Regions from separate parts of the Sulfitobacter sp. TCYB15 genome, predicted to be linked through region 2. Evidence: riboswitches for the same ligand, from Rfam matches in the RefSeq annotation. Region 2 holds a riboswitch; each other region holds the start of a gene.
The links. A riboswitch is a leader RNA that binds a small molecule or an ion and turns the genes downstream of it on or off. The one in region 2 is predicted to bind cobalamin.
Positions count from the first base shown of each region.

Region 1: another riboswitch for cobalamin. It lies ahead of ABM428_RS07025 (ABC transporter substrate-binding protein); the one in region 2 lies ahead of ABM428_RS14265 (DUF1636 domain-containing protein).
Region 3: another riboswitch for cobalamin. It lies ahead of bluB (5,6-dimethylbenzimidazole synthase); the one in region 2 lies ahead of ABM428_RS14265 (DUF1636 domain-containing protein).

Region 1 covers NZ_CP159193.1:1,468,694-1,473,442, forward strand. Annotated here, with positions in the region: gene ABM428_RS07015 (ABC transporter ATP-binding protein) at 1-98, opposite strand, end outside; gene ABM428_RS07020 (iron ABC transporter permease) at 95-1,123, opposite strand; gene ABM428_RS07025 (ABC transporter substrate-binding protein) at 1,144-2,160, opposite strand; cobalamin riboswitch at 2,304-2,503, opposite strand; tRNA gene ABM428_RS07030 (tRNA-Glu) at 2,626-2,700, opposite strand; gene ABM428_RS07035 (SDR family oxidoreductase) at 2,885-3,832, opposite strand; gene ABM428_RS07040 (AraC family transcriptional regulator) at 4,000-4,749, shown strand, end outside.
Region 2 covers NZ_CP159193.1:2,932,785-2,937,533, reverse strand. Annotated here, with positions in the region: gene cobN (cobaltochelatase subunit CobN) at 1-1,133, opposite strand, end outside; gene cobW (cobalamin biosynthesis protein CobW) at 1,140-2,174, opposite strand; gene ABM428_RS14265 (DUF1636 domain-containing protein) at 2,171-2,551, opposite strand; cobalamin riboswitch at 2,645-2,863, opposite strand; gene ABM428_RS14260 (cobyric acid synthase) at 3,030-4,490, shown strand; gene ABM428_RS14255 (biotin transporter BioY) at 4,586-4,749, shown strand, end outside.
Region 3 covers NZ_CP159193.1:1,040,804-1,045,552, forward strand. Annotated here, with positions in the region: gene ABM428_RS05020 (BCCT family transporter) at 1-776, opposite strand, end outside; gene ABM428_RS05025 (hypothetical protein) at 1,143-1,904, shown strand; cobalamin riboswitch at 1,941-2,119, shown strand; gene bluB (5,6-dimethylbenzimidazole synthase) at 2,169-2,849, shown strand; gene ABM428_RS05035 (hypothetical protein) at 3,088-4,086, shown strand; tRNA gene ABM428_RS05040 (tRNA-Thr) at 4,275-4,349, opposite strand; gene ABM428_RS05045 (hypothetical protein) at 4,434-4,634, shown strand; gene murA (UDP-N-acetylglucosamine 1-carboxyvinyltransferase) at 4,638-4,749, shown strand, end outside.

The sequences.
Region 1 (4,749 bases), 1.5 Mb from region 2:
AGCCCCAGCTTTTCGCCCGGCCGCAAGGACAGGGACACGTCATCGACGATGGCGCGGTTGCGCACCCGCCAGCCCAGTTCGTGACAGGACAGAATCATGGCGACGTCCTTTTGCCAATCAGGATCAGTGCAAAGACCGGCGCGCCGACCAAAGCGGTCACCACGCCGATGGGTAGTACTTGGCCCGGTACAATCACCCTCGAAATTACATCGGCAAAGACCAGAAACACCGCCCCCGCCAGTGCGGAAGCAGGCACAAGGATCGCGTGACGATGCCCCACGACGATACGCATGGCATGGGGGATCACCAGCCCGACAAAGCCGATCGCACCCACCACCGAGACCATTACCGCCGTGACCAGCGCCGCCGTGCCGATCAGCAGCAGCTGCACGCGGCGCACCGGAATGCCCAAGGACGCGGCGCTGTCGCTGCCGAAGGTAAAGGCATCCAGCGCGCGGGCGTGCCACAGGCAGGCCAGCAGCCCGATCATCGCCGCGGGCAGGGCGCTTAGTACATCGGGCCAGCGCACGCCCGACATATTCCCCAAAAGCCAGAACATGATGGCACGGGCCTGTTCGGCATTGGCCGATTTCGTGATCATCAGCGCGGTCAGAGCGTTGAACATCTGGCTGCCCGCAATACCGGCCAGCACGATCACGCCCGCGGCTTGCAGACCCACACCGCCCCCTGCCGCCTGCGCCAGCAAGGCGACAAAGGCAAAGGCCACCAGCGCCCCGCTGAACGCACCGATAGACAGCGAGATGGCACCACCCCCCAGCCCGAGGATGGTCACCGCCACAGCACCCGTGGACGCCCCCGCGGAGATGCCCAGCAGATAGGGATCCGCCAGCGCATTGCGCAGCAGTGCTTGCAACACGACGCCCGACAGCGCCAGACCGGCGCCACAGCACATCGCCACCACGGCCCGCGCCATGCGGTAGTTCCACACGATGCCCTCGTCGATCTTGTCCACCGCATAGCCCGCGTTCAGCGCCTTGTTGGCCAGCACCTTCAGCACCACCAGCGGCGGGATAGAGACCTCGCCGATGGCCGCACCAAACAGCAATGCGGCCAGCAGCACCGGCGGGATGATCACCCACCAGTGCCACTGCGGCCTGCGCATCACAGAGCGGTCGATTGCGGTCATTTGGCTAGATCGAAACCGGACAGCGCGTCAGCCATCGTTTCCAGCGCATAGATCGCACGCACGGTCGGGTCCATCGCATGGGCGTCCATGGTGATGATGCGGCCCTCTTTCACCGCGGTCATCTCGCGGGCGACGGGGTCGTTCATCAGGAAGGTGCGTTTTTTCTCGATGTCATCCGCGGGGAAGCGGCGACGGTCCATTTTGGCGAGCACGATGAAGGTCGGGTCGGATTTCGCCAGAGTCTCCCATCCGACCAGCGGCCATTCCTCGGCCGAGGTCACGACGTTTTCGACGCCAAGCTTGTCCATCATATAGGCGGGCACACCCTGTTGACCTGCCACATAAGGGTCCGCCGCCATCTCGGACGACGAGAACCAGAACAGCGCCGAGGTGCCTTGGGGCAGGTTCAGCGATTTGGCTTTCTCGACCGCCTTTGCCTCGCGCGATTGCAGGTCTGCCAGCAGCGTGGCACCGGCGTCTTGCGCGTTGTAGATACGGGCGAGCTCTTCGATGCTGGTATACAGCTGCTGGGTCGTGAACAGTTCAGATCGCGTGCCGTCCGCGCCGACAGAGTTATCCTTGGCCGCGCAATCGGTGGGCATCACATAGGTCGGCACGCCCACCTCGTGAAAGCTGTCGCGGGTGCCGACCATACCTTCGGGGCCGACATGCCATTCATACATAACGGTGACCAGATCGGGGCGTTTGCCCAACACGCTTTCAAAGCTGGGGTCGTTGTCCGCCAGCCGTTCAATCGCATCGTTTGTCTCTTTGAACTCTGGCAAAACGGGGCTGAACCAGACAGAGGTTCCCGCGATCCGGTCCTGCTGGCCCAGCAGATACAGGATCTCTGTCGTGGATTGCCCGATGGTCACAGTGGTCTGGGGGGCCGCGTCAAAGCTGAGCGTATGGCCGCAGTTGTCGATGGTCAGCGGATAGTCTGTCTCTGCGCCAAGCGCGGTGCTGCCCGCAAGGCTCGCAATCAGGGTCAGGCTGGAAAAAACTGGTTTCATATCAAGGGCTCCGGTTGGTCCGATGCCGGGGTCTTTGAATAGAAAGAGAAGGGGCCAGCCAAATGGCGCGCGGGCGCATTTTGGTCTGCGCGTGTGGTAAGATCCGGTCCCATCATCATCCTCTCCCGAGCAACCCCGCCCGGTGTTTCAGGTTCAGTGTCGGCAGGTCTCCTGACTGACGGATCGCGGCTGTCCCCGCCTTCCCGGACCTTGAGGCCCAGTGGCATGATGGAGGTAGCTCACCGTCTACAGTTGCGGGGGCAGTTCCGGTTCATCCACACCAAAGCGCGGATGGCGAATTCCCTATTATTTCCCGAAGGAAACCGACCCGGTTTCGATGACAGTTGTCCGCCCACCCGTCAAGTTGCGTTTTTGCGGTCGTCATCGCGGGACAAAGGCAAATAACGCAGGCCACGGTTCCGCAGAACGGGCGAGAGGCAAATAACAAAGGGATGGAAAACCAAGTGGCAGCCCGTAGGGGAGTCGAACCCCTCTTTTCAGGTTGAAAACCTGACGTCCTAACCGATAGACGAACGGGCCACTTAACTTGTGAGCGCTTCTTTAGGCAAAGCCATCGGCGGGCGCAAGTGCAAGCCGCATGAGAAAGCGGGGAAATACGGCAAAAAAATCACAGATTTTAATGCCGTACTTCAAGGGGCGTATGGCGAGGGGGGATCGTCGCGTGAAACGCGCGCTGCGCTCGGGATGCGGGCGCGCGTTTCCCTTAGATTTCCCAGTGAAGACCCGTCGCTTTTTCGGAGACGGTCCAGAGTTTCTCCATCACGGGTTTGTCGTAGGCATGAGGGTTCAGCGTGCCTTTGCCAACGGGCCCTCCGGTTTGCAGCCATCCGGTCGGGCCATAAAGCGCGCGCTGTGCCAACCCGTCTTCGGTCGCGCACATGACCTCGGGATACGCGCCTTTTTCGGCGGATTGCACCATTGGCGTCTTGCTCATCATCCACCAGGTGACCCGTGTGAAAAGCCCGCCGCTTGTGCTGATCAGCGAGGTCGCCGACGCGCCGGGGTGGCAGACGTACACTTCAACGCGGCTGTCGGTGGCTTTCTGCCGGTCCTGAAGCTCATAGGCAAACATCATCTGCGCCAGCTTGCTTTGGCTGTAGACCGCGTTGGCGCTATAGTTCTTGTCCCAGTTCATGTCGTCGAACTGTATCGTCTTGATCCCCATGTTGTACCCGAGGCTGGACACCACAACGATCCGGCCCGCACTTTCCTGAATGCGATCAAACAGCATCCCGCACAGCAGGAAGTGTCCGTAGTGGTTGGTGCCAAGCTGGCTTTCGAACCCGTCAACGGTCAGTTGCTGTGTCGGCACCTGTGCGATGGCTGCGTTGCAGATCAGCGCGTCAATCCGGGGAACGGTGCGTTGTACCTCCTCCGCCGCGGCGCGCACGCTGGCCAGATCTGACAGATCCATCCGCACAAAGCTCACCTCGGCGTTGGGACCGAACGTGTCCTTGAGCGTTTTGACCGCGGCGATGGATTTGTCGGCGTTGCGGTTCAGCATGACGACTTTTGCCCCCTTGGACAGCAGGATGCGCGTGGCCTGAAAGCCCGCACCGGCCGTCGTGCCGGTGATGAGATATGTTTTCCCCTTGAGCGATCCAAGGCGATCAGGTGTCCAGCCTTTGGGTCCGAAAGTCGTGTCCTTCATCGTCATGTTCCTTTTCGATGTCAGCGCGGCAGCGATGCGCGCTGTGTTTGGTGTTGAAGGGTAAATAGCTCTCGGTTGGCTCTCAAAACAGGCGAGATCGTCGCGAATACTTGCCTGATTGTATCACGCGCTTGCGAAAAGCGGATGTGACGCAGTAGATTGCCCTCATGAGCAAAGACCAGATCAGACAGCTAATCCGAAACAACGCGACCCAAGAGGGGCTGACGGGAACCGGCATTGACGGGGTGCGCCTGTTTCGGGCCACGCAGGCGATTCCTTGCGTGCCGGCGGTCTATGAACCCAGCGTTATTGCTATCGTCAGCGGCGCGAAAGAGGCCGTGCTGGACGGGCAGAGGTACATTTATGACGACAGCCGATATATGTGCTGCCCGATGTCGATGCCGGTGAAGGCGGGCACGCCGACCGCCTCTGCCGAAAGCCCGCTCTACGGGGTTATCATTTCGCTCGATAAGCGGATGATGACAGAACTGTCGATGGAGATGGAAAATACCGGCAATGTGATTCCCGAGGTCAAAGGCGGTTTGCGCGCGCAGGGGATCAGGCTGGCCGCTTGGGATGATGCCTTTGCCGACGCGCTGCTGCGTTTGCTGCAATTGGGTGGCAATCCGGCGGATACGGCGATCCTTGGCGAGGCACGGCTGCGCGAGCTTTACTACGCGATCCTGAAGGGGGAGGCAGGGCGTTTTGCCAGACAGGCCTTCGGCGCGGGCAATGCGATCGCACGGTCGATCGCGCATGTATCCTCTCACCTGGACGCGCCGATCTCTATTGATGATATGGCGTCCCGCGCCGGGATGAGCCGCGCCGCCTTTCACCGCAAGTTCAAGCAGGTGACGACGATGGCCCCGATCCAGTTTGTCAAATCCATGCGGCTCAACAATGCGGCGATGAAGATC
Region 2 (4,749 bases):
AGCACCACCCCCACAGACTTTGCCGCGTTGTCCTGCACCCGTAGCTGGTGCAAGCGCTGCACGCGAGCGGCGATGAAATCCACGCGGTTCGCGTCGGCGCGATGGGCGAAACGGCTGTATTGCAGCGCCTCGTCCCGTTTGCCGGGCTGCTTAAAGCTGACGACACCGCCGAACAGACGGCCATCCACCTCGGGCAACACGACATGCATTGCCAGATCGGTAGGCGACAGCCCGCGCTCTGATCCGGCCCAATCGCGCCGACGCGCGGTCGATAGGGCGACCTGCACCACGGGGCAATCCGATGCGCCCAGAACGGAGGGTTCATCCGGCCCGCGCTGGGCGGAGAAAGCGGTGGCGTTCACGATCACCGCCGGATCAAGCCGGGCGATCTGCTGCGCGATCCACGGCGCGGTGTCTCCCTTGAGGCTGGGCGCGAAGAGCCCCACGGCGTCAAAGCCACGCGCGTCGAGCGCGGTGATCAGCGCATCCACAGGATCGGTATCGGCAGCCGTCAGATAGGACCGGTAGAAGGTCACAATCGCGCGCGGCTTGTCGGAGGGGTCCGGCGCGGGGATCACGCCGGTGTGGGGGCGGTAGAACCCCGCCTCGGGCACGGTCTTGGCCCCTTTGGCCGGCCCCGCGTAAAGCCCCGCGGCCAGCGACAGCTGCGCCAGTGCCGCCTGCGCAGCCACCGCGCCGCCCGTATCGCACAGATGTTGCAAGCGTCTTAACGTCGAATGCGGCAGCGTCGACAGCGCGTCGAGCCGCGGGTCGGGTTGCCCGTCCGCAGGCAGCACCGCCAGCGCGATCTGCTGTTTGCGCGCCATATCCTGCAAGGTCGCCAGCCCGTAAGGCCAATAGCTTTCCCCCCCGATCAGCCGCACCAATACCGCCTTGGCCCCCGCAAGGGTCTGTTCGGCATAGGTATCGACCGACAACGGATGTTTCAGCGCGACCAGATTGGCCAGCCGCAACGACGGCAAGCCCCCTTCCGCACGATGCCAGCCTGCCGCGAAAGCCCCCAGATCACTGTCCGAAAAGGACAGCACCACCAGATCCGCCGGCGTCTGCCCCAGGTCTTGGGGCAGATCGCTTTGGTCCAGTCCGTGGCTTTCGCGAAAGACGACATGCATGGCGGCTTAGCCCTCCAGCACCGCGCGGATCGCGGCTTCGTTCACGTGATCATGCTCCGCGATCACAACCAGCTGGCTGCGGCGCGGCATGTCCCCCCAAGGGCGGTCGAACTGGCTGCGCACACGCTCGCCCACGGCCTGCACCAGCAGACGCATCGGTTTGTCCTGCACCGCGATATAGCCTTTGACGCGCAGGATTTTCTGCTCGCGCGCCAAGCGCAACACGGCGGCCTCAAGCGTGGCGACATCGGCGACTTCGCCCATGTCGATCACCACGCTTTCAAAGTCGTCATGTTCGTGATCGTCATGCCCGTCGTGGTGGCTGGGGCGCGCGTCGATGTCATCTTCGGCGGCGGCTTCCAGACCCAGCACAACGCGGGGGTCGATCACGCCTTCGGTCATCGGAATGATCGGCAGCTTGCGCGGCGCATGCGCCTCGATCACCTTGCGCGCGGCCTCGACGCCGTCGGGGCCTGCCAGATCGGCCTTGGACAGCAGCACGATGTCGGCGCAGGCGATCTGGTCTTCAAACACCTCGGACAAAGGCGTTTCGTGGTCCAGACTGTCGTCAGCATCGCGTTGCGCGGCCACGGCCTCCAGATCGGGGGCGAACTGCCCGCTGACCACGGCTTCGGCATCGGCCAGCGTAATCACGCCGTCCACGGTGATGCGCGACCGGATCGCTGGCCAGTCAAACGCCTTGAGCAAGGGCTTTGGCAGCGCTAGCCCCGACGTCTCGATCAGGATATGATCAGGCGTTTCAGGCAGGGCCATCAGCGCTTCGATGGTGGGGATGAAGTCATCGGCCACGGTGCAGCAGATACAGCCGTTTGCCAGCTCGACGATGTTCTCGGCGGGGCAATTGTCAATCGCGCAGGATTTCAGGATGTCGCCATCCACACCGGCAGTGCCGAATTCATTGACCAGCACGGCCAGACGCTTGGAGCCCGCGTTCTCCATCAGGTGACGGATAAAGGTGGTTTTGCCAGCGCCCAGAAAGCCGGTGATCACGGTAACGGGGATTTTGGTAAGGTTGGTCATTCGGTAGGCTCCTGTGGGGGAATGCGGGCGATGGATTGTTTGCGGAAGACCACGGGGCGTTCGCGCCAGGGCACCACGCCATCAGAGGTCTGGGCATAGGCAGAGACGCCCTTCACGATATCGGACAAATGCGCGTCCGTGTCGAGATCGCCGTACACATAGGTCCAGCGCGACGGGCCACCCGACAGGACCATCGAACAGCCCCGCGAACAGGCCGACAGACATTCGGCTCCGCGCAGCTGCACACCGTCGGGCAGATGCCCCGACAGCGCGTCAAACAGCTGTTGCCCGGGGCGCGGCGCGTCCTCGGCGGTGATCTGACCTGCGCGACAGGTGGTGCAGATGGTGACGGTGACCGGTTGATCCGTGGTGGTCATATCTTGCCTCATACGTCGATGGGCCAAGGGGGATCGCCAGCAGCGAACGACATGCGAACAGCGTTCTAGGCCAGTCGCGAAACACCCCGTTCGCCCGTTACAAACTATGCTGGCAGGTCTCCCGGCTTGCGGATCTAAGGCAGCTTGCCTTGCGAACCTTCACCTTCCCAGCCTGCGGGCCAGTGGTTGAAAGTTCTCTCCGGTCACGGTCGCGGGGGCGGCTGCGCTTGGCGCTGACCCAAGGCTGGATCAATGCGTATCGCGTTCCCTCTTCGCCTGTCTAGGACAGGAACCAACATACGCCCTGCATTGGTCATTTGCCCGCCCCTGTCAAGCTGCGCCTGTCATAACGCAGGGGCCAAACCCGCTTTGCGCCGATTTTCCCGCGGGCGACCAATGCGCAGGGCCGCGCGCGGATGCTTGACGGGATCACCGCAGGCTGACACCAAGGGCTGCACAAAAAACACGAGGTCCCGCCATGCCCACCCGCGCCATCATGATCCAGGGCACCGGATCGAATGTGGGGAAATCCATGCTGGTGGCGGGCCTGTGCCGCGCGGCGACGCGTCGGGGGCTTTCCGTCGCGCCGTTCAAGCCGCAGAACATGTCGAACAACGCCGCCGTCACCGAGGACGGCGGAGAGATCGGCCGCGCCCAAGCTCTGCAAGCGATCGCCTGCGGGCGGCCCCTGTCGGTGCATATGAACCCCATCCTGCTGAAGCCCGAAACCGACAGCGGATCGCAGGTGATCGTGCAAGGGCAGCGCCATAGCACCCTGCAAGCGCGTGACTTCAGCAAGGCCCGCGCAGGGCTGATGACCCCCGTGCTTCAAAGCTTCGGAATCCTCGGGCAAAGCGCCGATCTGATCATCGTCGAAGGCGCCGGCAGCCCGGCAGAGGTAAACCTACGCCAGAACGACCTTGCCAATATGGGCTTTGCCCGCGCCGCAGGTGTACCCGTTGTTTTGGCCGGAGACATCAACCGTGGCGGCGTCATCGCCCAGATCGTGGGCACCCAAGTGGTAATGGACCCGGAAGACGCGGCGATGATCACCGGCTTTCTAGTCAACAAGTTCCGCGGCGATGTCAGCCTTTTTGACGACGGCTACCGCGAGATTGAACGCCGCACCGGCTGGACGGGGTTCGGCACATTGCCGTGGTTTGCCAACGCGCATCTGCTGCCCGCCGAAGACGCGGTGGACCTGTCGCGCGCCCCCTCCGACGGCGGGTTCCACATCGTCTGCCCCATGCTCTCGCGCATCTCGAACTTCGACGACCTCGACCCGCTGGCGGCGGAGCCGTCGGTGCGGCTGACCATGGTCCCCCCCGGCACGCCGCTGCCCGCGGACGCCGATCTGGTGATCCTGCCGGGCACGAAATCCACCCGCGGCGATCTGGCTTTTCTGCGCGCCCAAGGCTGGGACATCGACCTTTATGCTCATGTGCGGCGCGGCGGCGCGGTGCTGGGAATTTGCGGCGGCTACCAGATGCTGGGACGGTTTATCGAGGATCCGCAGGGCTTCGAGGGCCCCGCGGGCCGCGAAGAGGGGCTGGGCCTGCTGGATGTCGAAACCCGCATGGCCCCGGACAAGACCCTGACCCGCGTCACCGCCGACCATGCCGCCACGGGCACGCAGATCGACGGCTATGAAATCCACATCGGTCAGACGGTGGGGGCCGATTGCGCCACGCCCTTTGCGCATATCAACGGCACCCCCGACGGGGCAGGGTCGCGCGATGGCAAGATCACCGGCACCTATCTGCACGGGCTCTTTACCAACGATAGTTTCCGCAGTGCCTGGTTGGCGCAACTGGGGCTGGGGGCAGGGCCGACCTCCTACAGTCAGACCGTGGAAGATACGCTCGACGCGCTGGCCGACCATATGGAAACCCATCTGGACGTGTCCGCCCTGCTGGCCTGTGCCGCACCGGTTGCATAACACCCGCGCTGACCTTTGGTCACGATCACGACGCTTGCTTAATTTTGTGATCGCGGGGATACATGCCGTCAAATTTACGCAAAGGACCCTTTGTTATGGAACGTAACCTGACCCTCGTTGCGCTGTTCGCTGCCCTGATTGCAGCACTTGCGTTGATCCCGAAATTCTCGCTTGGCTTTGGCGTGCCGATCACGGCGCAAAGCTTGGGCATCATGCTTTGCGGGACCGTGCTGGGGGCCAAACGCGGCGCGCTGGCCGT
Region 3 (4,749 bases), 1.1 Mb from region 2:
CCCAGACCAAGCGATGTCGCCAGACCAAAGAGCGTTGCAAATACGGCGAGAATGTCGATCACGTGACCGGGCCAGCCCCAGACGCGTTCCCCCAGGATCGGGTAAAAGGCAGAGCGGATGGTCAGGGGAAGACCCTTGTTATAGCTGAACAGCGCCAGCGCCAGCCCAACAACGGCATAGATCGCCCAAGGGTGCAGGCCCCAGTGGTAGATCGTGGCCGCCATACCCAGACGCACCGCTTCGGCCTGATCGCCCGCGGCCGCGCCCAAAGGTGCCCAATCGGTGCGCAGGCCGTCTTCGCCAACAGCAGTGCCACCCATGGAGCTCGAGAAATGCGATAGCGGTTCAGAGACGCCATAGAACATCAGACCGATGCCCATGCCCGCCGCGAACAGCATCGAGAACCATCCAAGGTAGGTGTAGTCGGGGCTTGCTTCGGCCCCGCCAAGACGCACACGGCCCAAAGGCGTGACGATCAGGAACAGGCAGAACAGCACAAAGATGTTGCCGGCAGAGATAAAGAACCAGTCAAAGCCCTTTGTCACCGACGAAAACAGCCATGTGAACAGCGCGCCAGACTGTTCGGGCAGCGCGAGTGTATAGAATACAAAGGCAACAATACACACACCCGAGATCGCGAAGACCGGGTTGTGAATGTCGAAGCCGAAGGGCCCCACGCTGCCTTCTTTGTTGTCTTGGCCGATCTCGTAATCCGTGTCGATTACGGCAGCGGCCCCGTCGGGTGTCGGGATACCCGGCGACGTTTCATCTGTCATTAGATGCTCTCCATTTTATGTATTTGCGACTAATCATAGCGCAACTCCGACAAAACGACCACCGCTGCGCGGGAATTAAGTAAATGAATATCATGGCTTAGCCCCCGGATGCGGGCTTGACGCCCCGTTTGCGGGTCGCGGGCTATGCGTTTTTTCCGTGGTTTACCGCGAATCCCCTCTTTGGATTCGGGTGAAACACCGGGGCGGATCCGCGTGCCACACTGCCCAAGCCCGTCTGAACGGAGGGGGCAACCGCACCGCGGGATAGCGCCCTATCCCAAAAGATATGCCGTCCTATCCGTCCATGGCCCCGACCCACCTGCTTGCGCAAATGAAAGCGCGGGCGTCTGCGGTCACCATGGTCCCATGACAAATTTTTTCATCATGGGGGATGATATGAAAGTTACTTGCACACTACCAATTATCGCAACCGCGGCACTTCTGGCCGCTACCACTGTCAGCGCCGAAGGGTTCAGCCTGTCCGGTGCGCGCTCTGCCATGCAAAGCGACATCTCGTTCAACGTCATGCAATCCGCAGGGCAGGGCCAGATCAAGCTGCGCCATAAGACCCAGCCCAAAGCGCAGGTCCGGTCCAAAACCGTGAGCAGCCGCAGCCGGTCTTTCCAAGAGCTCAGCGGGGTCAGCACTGCCGCGGACCTCAAAAGCCTCATCGCTTGGGCCGAGGCGGGCCCAAAGGGTTATGACGCCGTGCAATACGGGGCCAAACGGCTGCCGCCACAGCGTCCGACGCAAATGACCATCGGCGAGATCTACCGCTGGATCGACCGCACGCCGGGCCAACCGCATGCCATCGGTCGATACCAGTTCATTCCATCCACGCTGCGCAGTCTGGTGCGACAGGCGGGCCTGAGCAAGAATGACCGCTTTACCTCGGCGGTTCAGGACGGGCTGGCGGATATCCTTTTGGTCGACGCGGGGTTTAACGCCTTCAAGAAAGGCAAGATCAGCCGCCACCGCTTTATGGAAAACCTTGCACGTATCTGGGCCGGTTTCCCGACCTCTAACGGGCGATCCTATTATCACGGCTATGCAGGCAACAAGGCCGTCATCTCGTGGAACGAGTTCGACGCCGTAATGAAGAAGATTTTCGCAACCAAACGCGGTTGACCCCCGCGTTAGGGCTTGTTCCGGGCGGACAGCCGTGGCCCAATGTCCGGGTCTGGTGTCCGCCTCGCGGAAGAATCGGGAAGCTGGTGAAACTCCGGCACGTGCCCAACGCTGTAATGGGGATGGTTTGCGCATAGGCCACTGGACTATTCCGGGAAGGCGCGCGGACCAGACGACCCTAAGTCAGAAGACCGGCCAGACAGTACAGCTTGCCCCGCATGGACAGCGGGATTGGCGCATAAACGTATTGTTGGGGACTGAACAATGCCGATACCCTCTGCGCTGGCACCCGCCGCGCCTTTTTCAGATGCTGAACGCGACGCCGTCTACAAGGCGATCTTCACCCGCCGCGATGTACGTGATCAGTTTTTACCCGATCCAGTGGCCGAGGACGTGTTGCACCGCATACTGACCGCCGCGCATCACGCACCGTCAGTCGGGTTGTCACAGCCGTGGAATTTCATCGTCATCCGCGATCAGGCCGCACGCGATCAGGTCTGGCAAGCCTTCAACCGCGCCAACGAGGAAGCCGCGCAGATGTTCGAGGGCGACCGCCAGACAAGCTACAGGTCGCTGAAGCTCGAAGGTATCCGCAAGGCACCGGTCAATATCTGCGTGACCTGTGACCGCAGCCGTGGCGGTAAGGTCGTGCTGGGGCGCACCCATAATCAAAGCATGGATCTTTATAGCACCGTCTGCGCGATCCAGAACCTCTGGCTTGCCGCCCGCGCCGAGGGCATCGGGATGGGCTGGGTCAGCGTGTTCCGCGATGCCGATCTGCGTGACCTGCTGAAGATCCCCGACCGGATAGAGATCGTCGGCTACCTCTGTCTGGGTCACGTGGACGAGCTTTACCAGACGCCCGAACTTGAGGTGAAAGGCTGGAGCAAGCGGCTCCCCGTGGACGAGATGATCTTTGACGGTACGTGGCAGGGCGACCTGTAGTCACTGCCCGTCCCGCTCACCTTGTCATCTCCCGCAGTACGGGTAATTTGCGCGGTCAGCGGAACTATGCCGGTTCCCTGACGTTGCCTTTGTGAAGCCAGTGCATCCCGCGTCTGGCACGCAAAGAGGAAGTATTCAAAATGGGCGGTATCATTTATCTCGTTGGTCTTGTGGTCGTGGTTATGGCGGTGCTGTCGCTGGTCGGCTTGGCGTAATCAAACGCCGGGGAGGCATTTACATGAACACGACACTCACTGAAAAAACTGCCGATGGATCCTATGTCGACTGGCCCGCAATTTTCGCGGGCACCGTTGTCGCTGTGGCAATCGGCCTTTTGCTGACCACCTTCGGCGCGGCACTTGGCCTGTCGTCGATCACGCTGGACGGAACCGACAATTCATCGACGCTTGAACTGGTTGTGACCGCGCTGTGGATGGTGATCACGCTGGTCGCCTCCTATCTGGCCGGTGGTTATATCGCGGGCCGCATGCGCCGCCGCGTCGAAAGCGCTACGGATGATGAAGTCACTTCACGTGACGGGATCAACGGTCTGGTTGTTTGGGGCCTCGGCTCTGTGATCACCGCCGTGATGCTATCCAGCGCGCTGAGCTTTGCAGCCAATACCGCGGGCAATGTTGCTGCGGGTGCAGGCAAAGCAGCTGGTACGGTCGTCGAAGCTGCGGGCTCTGCCGTGGGAGGTGCTGCCTCCGGACTGGCCGATGCGGCGGGTGCTGCAATCCCGGATGAGGCCAAGAATGATCCGACCGATTACCTGTCGAACCAGCTTTTGCGCCCCAATCAGGTCGACCCGTTGACAGCCGATCCCGAGCAATTGGCAGAGCAGACCGCCAGCATCGTCGCGAATATCTACCGCACGGGTGAGGTGAGCGAGGAAGACCGGACCTATCTTGCCGGCGCTGTTGCCGCACGCACCGATCTGACCCAAGCTCAGGCGAAAGAGCGTGTGGACCAGATCGTGACCCAAGCGCAGGAAGCGCGTCAGGAAGTCGAAGACGCTGTAGCCGCTGCCAAGGCCGAGGCTGAACAGGCCGCAGCAGAGGCGAAAGAAGCAGCGGTTGAAGCTGCGCAAACCGCGCGTAACGCCGGTATCCTGACCGCCTTTGTGCTGGCCGCCGCGTCGCTGATTGCCGGTGTGGCATCCTTTGCAGGGTCGGTCCACGGGGGCCGCCACCGCGATCAGGGCCGTCTGTTTGCCGGTCTGACATATCGCGGCTAAATTGCTTCACGTGAAAATCAAAACCCCGGCGGCGCAAGTGGTCGGGGTTTTCTTATGCCATCGTGATTCGGGATGTTTCGGGGCAGGGGGCGCTGCGACGACTTCAGGCGCATCCATGGCACATGCCAAAACCGCAACGCCAGATAAATAAGGCATCAGGGCAAAGCGATATGTTTAAAGGGGGGATCTGGTGCTGAAGGGGAGGATTGAACTCCCGACCTCGTCATTACCAATGACGCGCTCTACCACTGAGCTACTCCAGCACTGTGGGCGGGTGATTAGACCCATTCGCAATATGGTGCAAGCGTAATCTGGACCATATCGGTCCGCTGCGCTAGACAATCGACATGTCAAAGGATACCGCCCCACAAAAGCCGCCAAAACCCAATGTATTGCGGGAAGACAGGCTGAAAGCCGCGCTGAAAGCCAATATGGGCCGACGCAAGGCGCAAGCGCGTGCGCGCAGCGACAAAAGCCAAAGCGACGACACGCAAAATAATAACGCGCAGACAGATAACGGGCCGACCGGCCAAACCAAGGAAGGCTGAAGGATGGATTCGATTGTGGTCAAAGGCGGCGGTGCGCTGTCGGGACAAATTCCGATTGCGGGGGCCAAGAACGCTTGTCTGACGCTTATGCCCGCGACCCTGCTGTCCGAAGAGC